2 regions of the Dyella caseinilytica genome follow, and region 1 is predicted to be linked to the other one. Evidence: riboswitches for the same ligand, from Rfam matches in the RefSeq annotation. Region 1 holds a riboswitch; the other holds the start of a gene.
The links. Region 1 has a riboswitch for cobalamin ahead of ISN74_RS20180 (TonB-dependent receptor domain-containing protein). Riboswitches for the same ligand answer to the same signal wherever they lie in the genome.
Positions count from the first base shown of each region.

Region 2: another riboswitch for cobalamin. It lies ahead of ISN74_RS18125 (ribonucleoside-diphosphate reductase subunit alpha); the one in region 1 lies ahead of ISN74_RS20180 (TonB-dependent receptor domain-containing protein).

Region 1 covers NZ_CP064030.1:4,608,508-4,616,168, forward strand. The annotation lists gene edd (phosphogluconate dehydratase) at 1-179, opposite strand, end outside; gene pgl (6-phosphogluconolactonase) at 334-1,029, opposite strand; gene zwf (glucose-6-phosphate dehydrogenase) at 1,029-2,516, opposite strand; gene ISN74_RS20175 (GntR family transcriptional regulator) at 2,707-3,459, shown strand; cobalamin riboswitch at 3,687-3,915, shown strand; gene ISN74_RS20180 (TonB-dependent receptor domain-containing protein) at 4,318-6,222, shown strand; gene ISN74_RS20185 (efflux RND transporter permease subunit) at 6,462-7,661, shown strand, end outside.
Region 2 covers NZ_CP064030.1:4,125,799-4,133,459, forward strand. The annotation lists gene ISN74_RS18110 (peptidase C13) at 1-73, shown strand, start outside; gene tcuC (MFS transporter) at 350-1,639, shown strand; gene ISN74_RS18120 (hypothetical protein) at 1,707-2,003, shown strand; cobalamin riboswitch at 2,118-2,328, shown strand; gene ISN74_RS18125 (ribonucleoside-diphosphate reductase subunit alpha) at 2,636-5,038, shown strand; gene ISN74_RS18130 (GIY-YIG nuclease family protein) at 5,141-5,434, opposite strand; gene ISN74_RS18135 (ribonucleotide-diphosphate reductase subunit beta) at 5,574-6,596, shown strand; gene ISN74_RS18140 (GNAT family N-acetyltransferase) at 6,611-7,066, shown strand; gene ISN74_RS18145 (GNAT family N-acetyltransferase) at 7,069-7,500, shown strand; gene ISN74_RS18150 (hypothetical protein) at 7,521-7,661, opposite strand, start outside.

The DNA.
Region 1 (7,661 bases):
GCCTTGTCATTCACGCCGCACGCGGCAAAGCCGTGGGCGAGGTTGCCGCATGACAGGCGCGCGCGATGCGTGCCTTCGCAGGCCTCGCCTTGGATGTGATCGAGATAGGCCGCACGCGTGTCGCGGCTGCGTTCGCGCAAGCGCTCGGTGACTTCGGCGACGACGGGGTGCAGACTCATTTCAGACTCCAGCCGAGCGGGCTCGGCGTTGATGCAGTTTCGATAAGGCTTGATCTTGCCCTGTCGTCATTGACCAGCTTCGCTGTTGTAAAGCGCTTCCGCGAAAGCGGGAATGATGGCCACCCTGTATTCAGTTCAAATAACTCTGCTAGCTTCACGGGCACCAATAGATATCCAACTGCCGTGCATGGCGCAGCACGCTTGCAATGGGCAGCTGGCTGTCAGGCTGCTCTGCCTGATCCAGCACCACGCGCTTGTCGTCGCCCTGGATGTGCAGATAAAGCGTCTGCGCCTTCAGCAATTCGCGCAGCGTGAACGTGATGCGCGGCTCGCCGGCACCCGGTGCGCGCATCGGCAGGACCAGCGCCGTATTGGAAAGATCCAGCGCTTCGCCGAGCCGGTCGCCGCCAGGGAAGAACGAGGCGGTGTGGCCATCCGGCCCCATGCCTAGCACCACGACGTCGAACGGCTGCGTCATCGAACCGACGCGTGCACGCACCTCGGCAATGCCCGCTTCCGGCGTAGCTGCTTCCACATACAGCGGCATGAATTCGGCATCCGCCGCTTTGTGTTGCAACAGCAGGGATTCCACCAGACGCGCATTGGAACGCTCATCCGTGTCCGGCACCCAGCGTTCGTCGACCAGCGTGACGGTGACGCGCGACCAGTCCAGCGCTTCGTTGGAAAGCGCTTCGAACAGCCGCTTGGGTGTACTGCCGCCGGAGACCGCGATCACCGCTTCGCCGCGGGTTTCGATCGCGGTACGCAGCTTGTCGGCAATATCCGCAGACAAGGCCATGGCCAGCGACTGACCCTCATCGAAAGCGTGGAGTTGTTGCTCGGCGGACACTATTCGTAATCCTCGTCCCAGGTGCGCCCATCACGTTCAATCAAGGCGACCGCTGCACTCGGCCCCCAGGTGCCGGCCGTGTACGGACGCGGCGGCTCGTTGCCACCCGCCCATGCCGCCAGGATCGGATCGGCCCAACGCCATGCGGCCTCGACTTCATCCCGGCGCATGAACAGCGTGGGATTGCCGCGCACGACATCGAGCAACAGGCGCTCGTACGCATCAGGCTGTTGCACGCCGAAAGCTTCGACGAAGCTCATATCCAGCGGCACGTGGCGCAAACGCAAGCCGCCCGGCCCCGGATGCTTGATGGTGAGCCACAGCTTCACGCCTTCATCCGGCTGCAATCGCAATACCAGTCGATTCTGCGCCAACGGACCTGCAGCGGCCGTGAAAATGGAATGCGGCACCGGTTTGAAGGCCACCACGATTTCCGACACACGCTCGGCGAGACGCTTGCCGGTACGCAGATAGAACGGCACGCCAGCCCAGCGCCAGTTGCCGATTTCGGCTTTCAGGGCGACGAACGTTTCGGTGTTTGATTTCTCGACCTTGGTTTTGCTGTCCGCATTCAGGTCTTCGATATAACCGGGCACGCTCTGGCCTTCCGCGACGCCAGCACGATATTGGCCACGCACGGTGAATTGCGACGCGTTGCTTTCGTCGATCGGCTTGAGCGCATGCAGCACTTTCAGCTTTTCATCGCGTACCGCATCCGGCGACAGCGAAGCGGGCGGCTCCATCGCCACCATGCACAGCAGCTGCAGCATGTGGTTCTGCACCATGTCGCGCAGTGCGCCGGCATGGTCGTAATACGGACCGCGGCGGCCGACGCCGAGGGTCTCGGCCACGGTGATCTGCACGTGATCGATATGGCCAGCGTTCCACAGCGGCTCGAACAGCGCGTTGCCGAAACGTAGCGCCAGCAGGTTCTGCACCGTTTCCTTGCCGAGGTAGTGATCGATGCGGAAGGTCTGCGATTCAGCAAATACCGCGCCGACGTCATCGTTGATGCGATTGGCGCTGGCCAGGTCGTGGCCGATCGGCTTTTCCAGCACCACGCGCGACTGGCCCTGGTTGAGGCCGTAATGGCCAAGACGCTGGCAGATGTCGACGAACAGTTCCGGCGAGGTGGACAGATAGAACACGCGCACGTGATCGGGGTGTTCGCCCATCAGCTTGGCAAAATCGTCCCAGCCCTCGTCCTTGCGCGCGTCCAGCGGGCGGTAATGCACCAGCTTGAGGAAGGCGTTGAGCTTCGCCGGGTTGGATTGGGCGGCGCCATTGAGCGCGGAGCGGATCAGGTTGCGGTAGCCGTCGTCGTCGAGCGCTTCGCGGGCCACGCCGATGACACGGCTGCCTTCCTGGATCTGGCCGTCAACGAAGCGATGGAACAGGGCAGGGAGCAATTTGCGCACGGCCAGATCGCCAGTGCCGCCGAAAATCACCAGGTCGAACAGCTCGACCGGTTGAGCAGGTGCAGTCACAACTCACCTCTATGAATGCTGGTGGCCACGGGGGTGCAGCCGCCGGGGAGTTTCGATCGTACCAATGACATACCAGGCAATACCAGTCTTTTGTGCGTTGCAATCGTATGCAATTTTTTCCTAAGCCAGCTGGCGTCTGGCTGAACCTCTGGTTGTACCAGTGGTTCGGCATTGGTATTGTGCGGGAATGATGCAAAACGCCTTGGCTGACGAATACCGGCGCCTGAGCCGCGAAACGACCACCCACCAGCCGCTGGCCTACCTGCGGCTGCGCCGGGCTATTCGCAACGTGATCCAGCAGCGGGATATCGAGCCGGGCCAGACCCTGCCCAGCGAACGGGACCTGTCACAGGCCCTGGGGCTGTCCCGGGTGACCGTACGCAAGGCCATTTCCGGCCTGGTCGAGGAAGGTCTGCTGACCCAGCGTCACGGTGCCGGCACCTTCGTGGCCGAGCGCATCATCAAGCCGATGTCGCGCCTGACCAGCTTTACCGAGGACCTGCGTGCCCGTGGCCTGCATCCGCGCTCGGAGTTCTTCGAGCGCAGCGTGGGCGAAGTGACCCCAGAAGAATCGATGGCGCTCAACCTGTCACCCGGCGTGCTGGTCGCCCGCCTGCATCGCGTGCGCTACGCCGAGGACGAGCCGCTGGCGATCGAACGCACCGTGGTGCCAGCCAGCATATTGCCCGATCCGCACGAAGTGCATGACTCGCTGTACGAAGCGCTGGAGAAATACGACTGCCGCCCGGTACGCGCTTTGCAGCGGCTGCGTGCCGTTCTGCTCGGTGCACGGCAGGCCCGCTTGCTGCATGTGACGGCAGGCAGCGCGGGTTTGCATATCGAACGCCGGGGATTTCTCGACGATGGGCGCGTGGTGGAGTTCACGACCTCGTGGTATCGCGGGGATATCTACGATTTCGTGGCGGAACTGCAGACGGATTAGGCGCCTCGACGATCTACATTTCTCGTCATCCCGGCGAAGGCCAGGATCCAGTTCAATTACGTCGTGCGAAGCACTCAGAACCTTTTGTATCGAGTGCTTCGCACAGCGTGTTCATACTGGATCCCGGCCTTCGCCGGGATGACGGTGAGGCGAGAACCGGCGACCTAGAAAGAACGTAAATCTTGGGCGAAAACCGAGCCGAATTGCCCCCACCCACCCCCACCGGCTACAGTTCGCCCGTTTCGGGTGTCCCCTGGGCCTCAGGTCCGAGGGGATGAAACGGGAAGCCGGTGCGCTGTTCACTCAGCAAGGCCGGCACTGCCCCCGCAACGGTAAGCGAGCCTTTCGCGAACGATAAAGCGCCACTGTGCATGGCATGGGAAGGCATCGTTCGATGGCGTGCACAACTGCATGCCACTCGCGAGTCCGGAGACCGGCCCGAGACAGAGCCTATCTACGGCCTCTGCATGGCCCGCGCTGGGATCTGTTTGCACGCAGAACAAGGAAGAACGAGGGCGTGTATGTCGATACACAACCGAGTGATGACGCCGTTATGTGGGCAAACAGATCCAGCCCGGAGGGTTGTCGTTGAATAGCTGCCAGGCGGCAGCGCACGGCTTGACCTGACAGTGAGTCAGGCGCTGCGCCGAGCACTGCCGCCTGGCAGCTATTCAACGACAACGCGGGCTATGCAGAGACCGTAGAGAGGCTCTTAGGTTCTGGCAACTCGCGGTGGGCGAGGGTTCGGAGCGCGTGCCCCGCGACGGCTGTCGCCTGCCCGCCATTCCGTTCCCGACTCCCCAAGTTCGCCGGCTTATTTATTCACGCCGCGCGGGGACGTGCGGCAGGGGAACTTACATGTTGAAAAAGACTGCGCTAGCAGCCGCACTTCTGTCTGGTTTGGTCGCACAGGCCGGCCATGCCCAGACCGCCACGGACCCGAACAGCACGCTGTCGCCGGTGATCGTCACCGCGACGCGCACAGCGATCAGCGCCAATGACGCGCTGTCCTCGGTCACGGTGATCACGCGCGAGGATATCGATCGCCTGCAGCCGACCTCGGTCGCCGATCTGCTGACCGGCCTGCCCGGCGTTTCCATTTCGCAAACGGGCGGTATCGGCGAATCGACCTCGCTCTATCTGCGCGGCACCAATCCCACCCACGTGGTAGTACTGATCGATGGCGTGCGTATCGGCTCGGTGAGCCTGGGCCTGGCAGCCCTCGAACAGATTCCGGTCGACGCCATCGAGCGCATCGAGCTGGTGCGCGGCCCACGTTCCAGCCTGTACGGCTCCGATGCGATCGGCGGTGTGCTGCAGATTTTCCTGCGTCACGGCCAGCCCAATGGCGGCGTCTCGCCTTCTGTGAGCGTGAGCGGCGGCAGTCATGGCTACGTGAACGGCCAGGCCGGCGTGTCCGGCGGCGATTCGCACCTCTGGTACAACGCCAGCCTGGGCGGCACGTATACCGGCGGCATTCCGGCCTGCCGCATGGGAGCGGCGGAATTGGGCGTGGCGTGCGACGTGGATGATCCGCGCAACGACGCGTATCGCAACTGGAACGGCTTCGCCAACTTCGGTTATCGCTGGGATGATGGCACCGAGCTGTCTTTCGACTGGATGCGCAGCAAGAGCAACGTGGAGTACGCCGGCAGCCCCTACGGTGGCAACGATGCCATCGAGGAACAGTACGTCGCGGGCGCGCACCTGAGCTTCACACCTTTGGATATCTGGAAAGTCACCCTGACCGCCGGCCAAAGCCGCGATGACGATGCCACCTATTACGAAGGCACCTACTTCGGCGAGTACTACCCGCGCATGCCGACGGGCTACTTCGATTCCCGCCGCAACCAGGCGTCGTGGCAGAACGACATCACGCTGGCCAGCAACCAGCTGCTGACGGTCGGCGTGGATTACCAGCAGGAACATATCTACAGCGACACCGCGTTCCAAGAAACCACACGCGGCGACACTGGCACCTTTGCGCAGTACCAGGGCACGTTCGGGCAGAACGAAGTGCAGTTGTCGGTGCGCCACGATAACAATGATCAGTTCGGCGACCACAACACTGGCGCGGCGGCATGGGGTTATCACTTCGATCAGGGCCCGGTGCTGTCGGTGAGCTATGGCACGGCCTTCCATGCGCCGACCTTCGATGACCTGTACTTCCCCGCCTTCGGTGGCGTACCCACGGCCAACCCGGACCTGAAGCCGGAAACCTCGCGCAGCGCGGAAATCGGCCTGAACCAGCAGCTGAGCAACTGGAACTGGGGCGTGAATGCCTATCAGACACGCATCACCGATCTGATCGCGTTCAATACCGAGTTCATCCCGATGAACATCAGCCGGGCGGTGATCCGCGGCATCGAAGGCCAATTCGGCTTCAACGTGGATGACTGGCGCGTGCAAAGCTACCTGACGCTGATGCAGCCCAAGAACACCGAAAGCCCCTACAACGGCAATCTTCTGCCACGCCGCGCCAAAGAGACCGGCCGCGTGGATGTCGATCGCAGTTTCGGCAAGTTCGGCGTGGGCGCCACCTTCTTCGCCTCCGGCAAGCGCTACGACGACACCGCCAACCAATACCGCATGGGCGGATACGCCACCACGGATCTGCGCGTCAGCTACAACTTCGCACCGAGCTGGCAGGTGGAAGCGAAGCTGGCGAACGTGTTCGATCACAACTACGAGACGGCGTATTACTACAACCAGCTGGGCCGGACCTGGTATCTCACGCTGCGTTACAGCCCCTCCATCCATTGATGCCGAACGCTCCCTGGGAATGCCGGGCCCCGGCTCGGCCATCCCAGGGGCGGAAATATAGGAATGTTCGCGAAGGAAAGGGAGACATGACTCCCATGTCTTCCGGCACGGCCGGACTTCAGGCACATTCAATGGGATAGGATCCCGGGGCATAAGGTGCCTATGAATGCGTCTTCTCTTCCATGCGCCGCCTCCCGCGCGGTGTGTCTGCGCTCGTCTGACATGGCACGGGCAAGGCCGTGAACGTCTTCGAACCCATCATCCGCCGGCCGATCGGCACCTCGCTGCTGGCGATCGGACTGACGATTGCGGGCTTCTGCGCCTATCTGCTGCTGGGCGTGGCGGCCTTGCCGTCGCTGGATTTTCCCGGCGTGGTGGTGATCGCCCAATACCCGGGCGCCGATGCACAAACCATGGCCGCCACGGTGGTGGCGCCGCTGGAACGCCAGCTGGGCCGCATTCCTGGCATCCAGCAGATGACCTCCGACAGCAACGCCGGCGGTACGCAGATCCAGATCCTGTTTGATTTCGGCCGCAGTGCCGACAAGGCCGCGCGCGATGTGGAGGCCGCCATCAACGCGGCACAGGCGGACCTGCCGGCCAGCATCCAGCCGCCGCAATATTTCAAGTTCGACACGGCATCGATTCCGATCCTGCTGATTTCGCTGACCTCGACCGGTATGCCGCCGGACAAGCTCTACGACCTGACGGATACGCTGCTGATGCCGGCCGTCGCGCAGATTCCCGGCGTGGCGCAGGTGCAGGTGTTTGGCGGCACGCCGCATGCGGTGCGGGTGAATTTCAATCCTGCCGCACTCACCGCCAAGGGACTGACCGCCAACGACATCGCCAACACGCTGCGCGCGGCGAATGTCACCTCACCGCAGGGCATCATCACGGACGGCATCACCCAGATGACCGTCACCGCCAACGATGCGCTGCATACCCCGCAAGACTTCGCCAGGTTGGTAGTCGCCAATCAGAAGGGCGTGCCGGTGTACCTGTCGGATGTCGCCACCATTACCAGCGGCGAGCAGGACAAATACCAGGCCGCGTGGTTCAACGGCCAGCGCGCGGTGTCGATGCAGATCAGCAAGCGACCCGAAGCGAACTCGGTGGAGGTGGTGCAGGAAATCCGCAACCGGTTGCCAGCGCTGCGCAATCTGGTGCCTGCAGATGTGCAGATCACGCCGATCTTCGACCTGACAGTCTCCACCAAGTCCGCACTGCACGAAGTGGAATTGGCGCTGCTGCTCAGTATCTTGATGGTAGCCCTTGTGATGCTGGTGTTCCTGCGTCGCGTACGCCCCACGCTGATTGCCATGCTGAGCGTGCCCTTGTCGCTCGCCGGTGCGTTCGTGGTGATGTTTACGCTGGGCTTTACGCTGAACATTCTCTCGCTGGTGGCGCTGGTGCTGTGCATCGGCTTCGTGGTCGAC
Region 2 (7,661 bases), 480 kb from region 1:
CTGGACCTTTCCAGCACCGCCGAAAGTGCCAGGTTCGGTCAACTACCCGGTCGAGATCGACGTAAGCATGTAGACACGCATGCATGACAAGGGTCCCGATGCGGAGCGTGGAGTCAGCTCCTTCTCCCCTCCGGGGAGAAGGCTGGGATGAGGGGCCAATCTTGCGAAGTGGATGCAGTGCGTCTGCGCCGAACAACGGGAATGGCATGATAAACGTGTCGCTCATGGCAAGCCCGGCCCCTCACCCCAGCCCTCTCCCCTAAGGGGAGAGGGAGCAGATCACCGGTAAATGAAAAGTTTCACCGGGCAACAGTGGATGCGCCGGGACGAGTGACCGAGGTAAATACGGATGACGAACACCGCAACACCACGCTCACGACGTGACAGCTTCAAGGCCATCATCCGTGTCGTCAGCGGTAATTTTCTCGAAATGTACGACTTCATGGTCTATGGCTATTACGCCCCGGCCATCGCCAGAGCGTACTTTCCCAGCCATAACGCCTACGCTTCGCTACTGCTTACCTTGCTGGCTTTTGCAGCCGGCTTCGTGATGCGACCTGTCGGCGCCATCGTGCTCGGCGCGTATATCGACCATCATGGACGCCGGCGCGGATTGATCCTCACGCTTTGTCTGATGGCGGTGGGCACGCTGCTGGTTGCCGCGGTCCCCAGTTACGCCACCATCGGCGTGCTCGCTCCGTTGCTTGTGGTAGCCGGACGCCTGCTGCAAGGTTTTTCCGCGGGCGTGGAACTCGGTGGCGTGTCGGTCTATCTGTCCGAAATCGCCACGGCTGGGCATCGCGGTTTCTATTGCGCGTGGCAATCGGCCAGCCAGCAGGTGGCCGTCGTATTCGCGGCCCTGCTTGGCCTGCTGCTGCAATACTGGCTGCCGCCGCAAGCCATCACCGACTGGGGCTGGCGCGTGCCGTTCCTGATTGGGTGCCTGATCGTGCCCTTCCTGTTCGTGATCCGCCGATCGCTGGAGGAAACGGAATCCTTTCTCGCACGACGTAAGCCCGACATCGGTGAAATCTATCGATCCATGCTCGCCAATGGACCGGTCGTGCTGGTCGGTGTTGCGATGGTGCTGATGACGACGGTGTCGTTCTACCTGATCACGGCCTACACGCCGACCTTTGGCGTCGAAGTGCTGAAGCTGTCGCAGTTCGATGTGTTCGTGGTGACGCTGTGTGTCGGCATTTCCAACTTTGTATGGTTGCCGTTGATGGGCTCGCTTTCGGATCGCATTGGCCGCCGTCCGCTACTGCTCGCCTGCACCGTGCTGGCCTTGCTAAGCGCCTATCCGGTGTTGCGTTGGCTGGTCGCCTCACCGGATTTCGGCACGCTGCTGAGCGCGGAACTGTGGCTGTCTTTCATCTATGCCAGCTACAACGGCGCGATGGTGGTGACGCTGACCGAAATCATGCCGGCGGATGTACGCACGACCGGCTTTTCGCTGGCTTACAGCCTGGCCACCACGGTCGGTGGTTCCAGCCTGGCGATATCGCAGTGGCTGATTCATGTCACGGGCAACAAAGCGGCGCCAGGCTTGTGGATGTCGTTTGCGGCGCTGTGCGGGCTCGTCGCTACGCTGATCGCTTTCCGGGATCCGCGCAGCCGGATGCAGCACCTTTCCTGATCTGGGCCCAACGCTGCGCCAACCGTGCGCTACCCTAGGGCTCGCCTTCTCCCGCTCGGAGCCAGCGATGCGCGCACCCACCGGATCGGTCGTCGGGCTTTGCTCCGCCTCCGCCACCATGTCGGCCATGGGCATGGCCTTTCTCGGCTACTGGGGCGTCCACGAACCGGTGCCATGGCGCTGGGCCGACATCCTGGTGGTATGCCTGGCCTTCCTCAGCTTCGGCGCCCTGGGTTCGACGATCTGGCTGATCACCACCCCGATACCTGAAGACGGTCACGAACGGATCGTGCCGGCCCGCCGGACCTTCGCCGCGGGCATGGTGCTGATGTGGCTGGCGATCGTGATTGCGGTCGTTCCGTAACCCGACCCATACCTGAAAATCACGAATTTCCCGCAGGCCGCATCCCGCTTGGTCCTTCGTGGCTTATCCACTGCTTATCCACAAATTATTGGGTTGACCGATCCGGTCGACCCCGATATGTTGTGTCCCGTCGGTCGCCTCTCTCGGATTATTTCGAGGTTGGCTAAAGGGAATCCGGTGTGAATCCGGGACTGCCCCGCAGCGGTAAGTGGAAACGAAAGCCCATCGTGCACTGGCCCAGGGGGTGCCGGGAAGCAGGGCAAGTAGGCGGGCCGCAAGGCCCATGTCCGCGAGTCCGAAGACCTGCCGACACGGCGTGACCGGAGTGTCATGCCGAACGTGACGGCCTCCGCGGGGAGGCGGGTCGCATGACGCGGATGTCCTTAACCGTGTAATGCGATCTACCGCGGCAACCGCCACATCAGCCCTGCGCGCGGGAGCAGGCGGTTGAAATCTGGAGCCTGTCCTGATCGAACCGGACCCGAGAAGTCTGGTCACGGCAGGTTCCGCAGCCCGGAGCGCCCGACATGCAACCTATCGATACCGAATCGCGCGAGCGTACTGACGCCCGCGCAGAGTCGTCCGCCTTTTCCGCCGATGTCGACACGTCGGCCACTGCCAACACTGTCACGATGTCCGCTACTGCTGAAGCTCCCTTTGCCCTGACTCCTCCCCACAACCCCGGCCAGATGCGCGTTACCAAGCGCAACGGCGGCCAGGAAATCGTGGACGTTAACAAGATCGTGCGCGCGGTCACGCGCAGCGCCGAAGGCCTGCATGCGGTCGATCCGCTGCGCGTGGCGCTGAAAACCATCGGTGGCCTGTATGACGGCGCCAGCACGCAGGAGCTGGATCAGCTCTCCATCCGCACGTCCGCGGCGCTCACCGCGGAGGAGCCGGAATACGGCCAGCTCGCCGCGCGCCTGCTCGGCGCCTTCATCGAGAAGGAAGTGAGCGGGCAGGAAATCCAGAGCTTCTCGCAATCCATCGCACGCGGCGCCGAGCTGGGCATCGTCAACACGCGCCTTCGCGATTTCGTCTCTGCCAACTCGCGCAAACTCAACGATGCTATCGATGGACTCGCCACGCGCCGCTTCGAATATTTCGGCCTGCGCACCGTGTACGACCGCTACCTGCTGCGCCATCCGCAGCTGCGCAAAGTGATCGAAACACCGCAGTACTTCTTCATGCGCATCGCCTGCGCACTGGGCGGCAATGAGATTGCCGAAACGCTGGAGCTGTATCGCCTGCTTTCCTCGCTGGAATACATCGCCAGCTCGCCGACGCTGTTCAATGCAGGCACTGCACACGAGCAGTTGAGTTCGTGCTTCCTGCTGGACTCGCCGCAAGATTCGCTGGAATCGATCTACGAGAAATACGGCGACGTCGCCAAACTCAGCAAGTTCGCCGGCGGTATCGGCCTGGCCTATACGCGCGTGCGTTCGCGCGGCTCGCTGATCAAGGGCACCAACGGCCACTCCAACGGCCTGGTCCCGTGGCTGAAGACACTCGACGCCTCCGTCGCCGCGGTGAACCAGGGTGGCAAGCGTAAAGGCGCGGCCTGCGTGTACTTGGAACCGTGGCACGCGGACATCGAGGAATTCCTCGAACTGCGCGACAACACCGGCGACGAAGCACGCCGCACGCACAACCTGAACCTGGCCAACTGGATTCCCGACGAATTCATGCGCCGCGTCGAACACGACGGCAACTGGTCGCTGTTCGATCCCAAGGTCGTGCCGCACTTCGTCGACAGCTGGGGCGAAACGTTCGAGCGCGCCTACCATAAAGCCGAGGCCGAGGGTCTGGCCGTGAAAACGGTGAAGGCGCGCGAACTGTATGCACGCATGCTGCGCACGCTGGCGCAGACCGGCAACGGCTGGATCACCTTCAAGGATCGCAGCAACGCCACCAGCAACCAGACCGCCAAGGCCGAGAACGTCATCCACCTCTCGAACCTGTGCACTGAGATCCTGGAAGTCACCAACGCCGGTGAAACGGCCGTGTGCAACCTGGGTTCGATCAACCTGGCACGCCACGTGGTGGACGGTGCGTTCGACTTCGCCAAGCTCGCTTCGACGGTGCGTACTGCCGTGCGCCAGCTCGACCGCGTGATCGATCTCAACTTCTATCCGATCGACACCGCAGCCACCGCCAACCGCAAATGGCGTCCGGTCGGCCTAGGCGTGATGGGCATGCAGGACGTGTTCTTCAAGCTGCGCCTGCCATTCGACTCAGCCGAAGCGCTGGAATTGTCCACGCGCATCGCCGAAGAGATCTACTTCAACGCACTGTCGCAGTCGAATGCGCTGGCCGAACAGCACGGCGCACATCCTGGTTTTGCCGAAAGCCGCGCTGCAAATGGCGAACTGCAATTTGACTACTGGTCGAATGCCAAAACCAACGACACCGCACGCTGGGACGCATTGCGCGAAGCCATCAAGACCAAGGGCCTGCGCAACTCGCTGCTGATCGCCATCGCACCGACCGCCACCATCGCTTCGATTGCCGGCTGCTACGAATGCATCGAGCCGCAAGTCAGCAATCTGTTCAAGCGCGAAACCCTCTCAGGCGACTTCCTGGTGGTGAACCGCTACCTGGTGGACGAACTGAAGACGCTGGGTCTGTGGACGTCGGAAATCCGTGACGCGATCAAGCTGGCGGAAGGCTCGATCCAGGGCATCACCGCCATTCCGGAACGTTTGCGCGCGATCTATCGCACCGTGTGGGAGCTGCCGCAGAAAGCGCTGATCGATCTGGCTGCCGCACGCGGCGCATACATCGACCAGAGCCAGTCACTGAACCTGTTCATGGAAAATCCGAACATCGGTCAGTTGAGCTCGATGTACATGTATGCGTGGAAGTCCGGCGTGAAGACCACGTATTACCTGCGCTCGCGTCCGGCGACGAAGATTGCCAAGACGACGGTGACCGCGGCGGCTGTAGCCGCGCCCGTTGCCGATGCGCAGGAAGCGGCCACTGCTGCCGTGTTCTGCTCATTGGAGAATCCGGAATATTGCGAGGCCTGCCAGTGACCACAACCCGTCGCCCCGGCGCAGGCCGGGGCCCAGCGACTTTGAAGTACAAGATAGTCAAAGACACTGGGTCCCGGCCTTCGCCGGGACGACGGATGGTAGTTAGAGGAGAGTTGGAAAGAGATCACGCCAGTAAGGATTAGCGTTTTCTATCAAACGCAACTTCCAGCCCCGATGCCATCGCTTCAACAATTTTTCTCGTCTGATTGCCGACTCCATCGTGTCATGCAGCTCATACCAGACAAGGCAATGCGCGCCATGACATCTGGTAAATCCGTGAATTAAACCATTCCGATGTTGCCAGACCCGTTGAACAAGATCGGACGTAACCCCTACATACAATGTTCCATTTCGCTTGCTTGCAAGCATATATACGCAGGGTTGTCGTGAACGCATGCTACTGATCAGGGAAAATACCAAGCCCGATCATCGCCGCCTGAAGCGAGACAGCAAATCGCTCCGCGCCCTCCATACCCGTCGTCCCGGCGAAGGCCGGGACCCAGCGACTCCCTACACGCTATAAATCGAGGACCTCATGTCCGACACATCAAAAGCTCACCACATCCTCGAGCCCGGCTTCGAACTCACCTTGCGCCCGATGCGCTATCCCGAGTTCTACGAGATGTACCGCAACGCCATCAAGAACACCTGGACGGTGGAAGAGGTCGATTTCTCGCTGGACGTCACCGACCTGAAGTCGAAGATGACCGATGCGGATCGCCACTTGATTCACCGCCTGGTCGCATTCTTCGCCACCGGTGACACCATCGTGGCGAACAACCTGGTGCTGAATCTGTATCAGCACATCAACGCGCCCGAAGCGCGCATGTATCTGTCGCGCCAGCTGTACGAGGAAGCGCTGCATGTGCAGTTCTATCTCACGCTGCTGGACACCTACATTCCCGATCCGAACGAGCGCAACAAAGCCTTCGCCGCAATTGAGAGCATTCCCTCGATCAAGCAGAAGGGTGCGTTCTGCTTCAAGTGGATCGACTCCATCCAGGATGTGCAGCGACTGGAAACGCGCGAACAGCGCCGGCAGTTCCTGCTCAACCTGATCTGCTTTGCGGCTTGCATCGAAGGCTTGTTCTTCTTTGCTGCGTTCGCCTACGTGTACTTCCTTCGTTCTCGCGGCCTGCTGCATGGCTTGGCATCCGGCACTAACTGGGTGTTCCGCGATGAGTCGGGTCACATGGCGTTTGCGTTCGAAGTGGTACGCAAGGTGCGCGCGCAAGAGCCGGATCTGTTCGACGAAGACATGCGCATACAGGTTGAAGCCATGCTGGAAGAAGCCATCGCCTGCGAAACGCAGTTTGCCGAAGACGTGCTTTCCGGCGGTGTTGCTGGCCTGTCGGTGAAGGACATGCGCCAGTATCTGGAATACTGCGCGGACCAGCGCCTGACCCAGCTTGATCTGCCGAAGAAGTACGGCGCGAAGAACCCCTTCGACTTCATGGATCTGCAGGACGTGCAGGAAGTGACCAACTTCTTCGAAAGACGTGTCTCGGCGTACCAGGTCGGCGTACAGGGCGAGGTTGCGTTCGACATGACGTTCTGACGATCATTGCTCGCATGGATTCGCCGCATATTGTTCTTACCGACACACCGGAAACCAGCGAACTGGCGGCGATCCGCCGCGGGCTTGACGCGTTCAACCTCGCGGCGAGCGGCATCGACGATCAGCGTCCGATCGCCTTGCTGGTCAAGGATCCCGCCACGCAAGAAGTGCTTGGCGGACTGAACGGGCGTACATCGCGCGGCGTGCTGTTTGTCGATGTATTTTTCCTGCCCGAGTCCATGCGTGGCCACGGTCTGGGTAGCAAGCTGTTGCAGATGGCGGAAGAAGAAGGCCGCCGTCGCGGTTGCCGCATCGGCCTGCTGCACACCAACGATTTCCAGGCGCCGGCGTTTTACACGAAACACGGCTGGCGCGAGTACGGCAACTTTCCCAGCGATCCACCGGGAAGCCGTCGTATCTTCTTCACCAAAGATCTCACTGCTTCATCAAGCGAATCGTCATCAGCATGAGCATGCCCCACATCGTTGTCACGGATGCGCCGGAAGTTACCGACATCGCTGTGATCTCCGACGGCCTCGATCAATTCAACGTCGACATCAGCGGCATCGCAGATCGGCGTCCGCTGGCCGTGCTGGTAAAAGATCCTGAAACGCGCAAGACATTGGGTGGCGTCACCGGCCGCACCTCTTTGGGCCTGCTGTTTCTCGACGTTTTCTTCCTTCCTGAAGCCATGCGCGGATCGGGCATCGGCAGCCAGGTCTTGCAGATGGCGGAAGCGGAGGGACGCCGGCGCGGTTGCCGTGCAGCGGTGCTTTACACCATCAGTTTCCAGGCGCCGGAGTTCTACAAGAAACACGGCTGGCGCGAATTCGGCGCCATTCCCTGTGATCCACCAGGCACCAGCCGAATTTTTCTTACCAAGGATCTGCTGCCGTCAGCGTAGGCGTCCCGCACCGTGGCACGTCAACGTGCGGGTTCCACCCGAATCTGATAGTTCCACTGGCCAAACATCGTTGGCGGGGAAACGACCTTCACCAGCACACTGTCATCGCCCGTATAGCCCTTTTCAGGCGTGTAGAACAGAGCCAGCGACTTGCTCTTCTG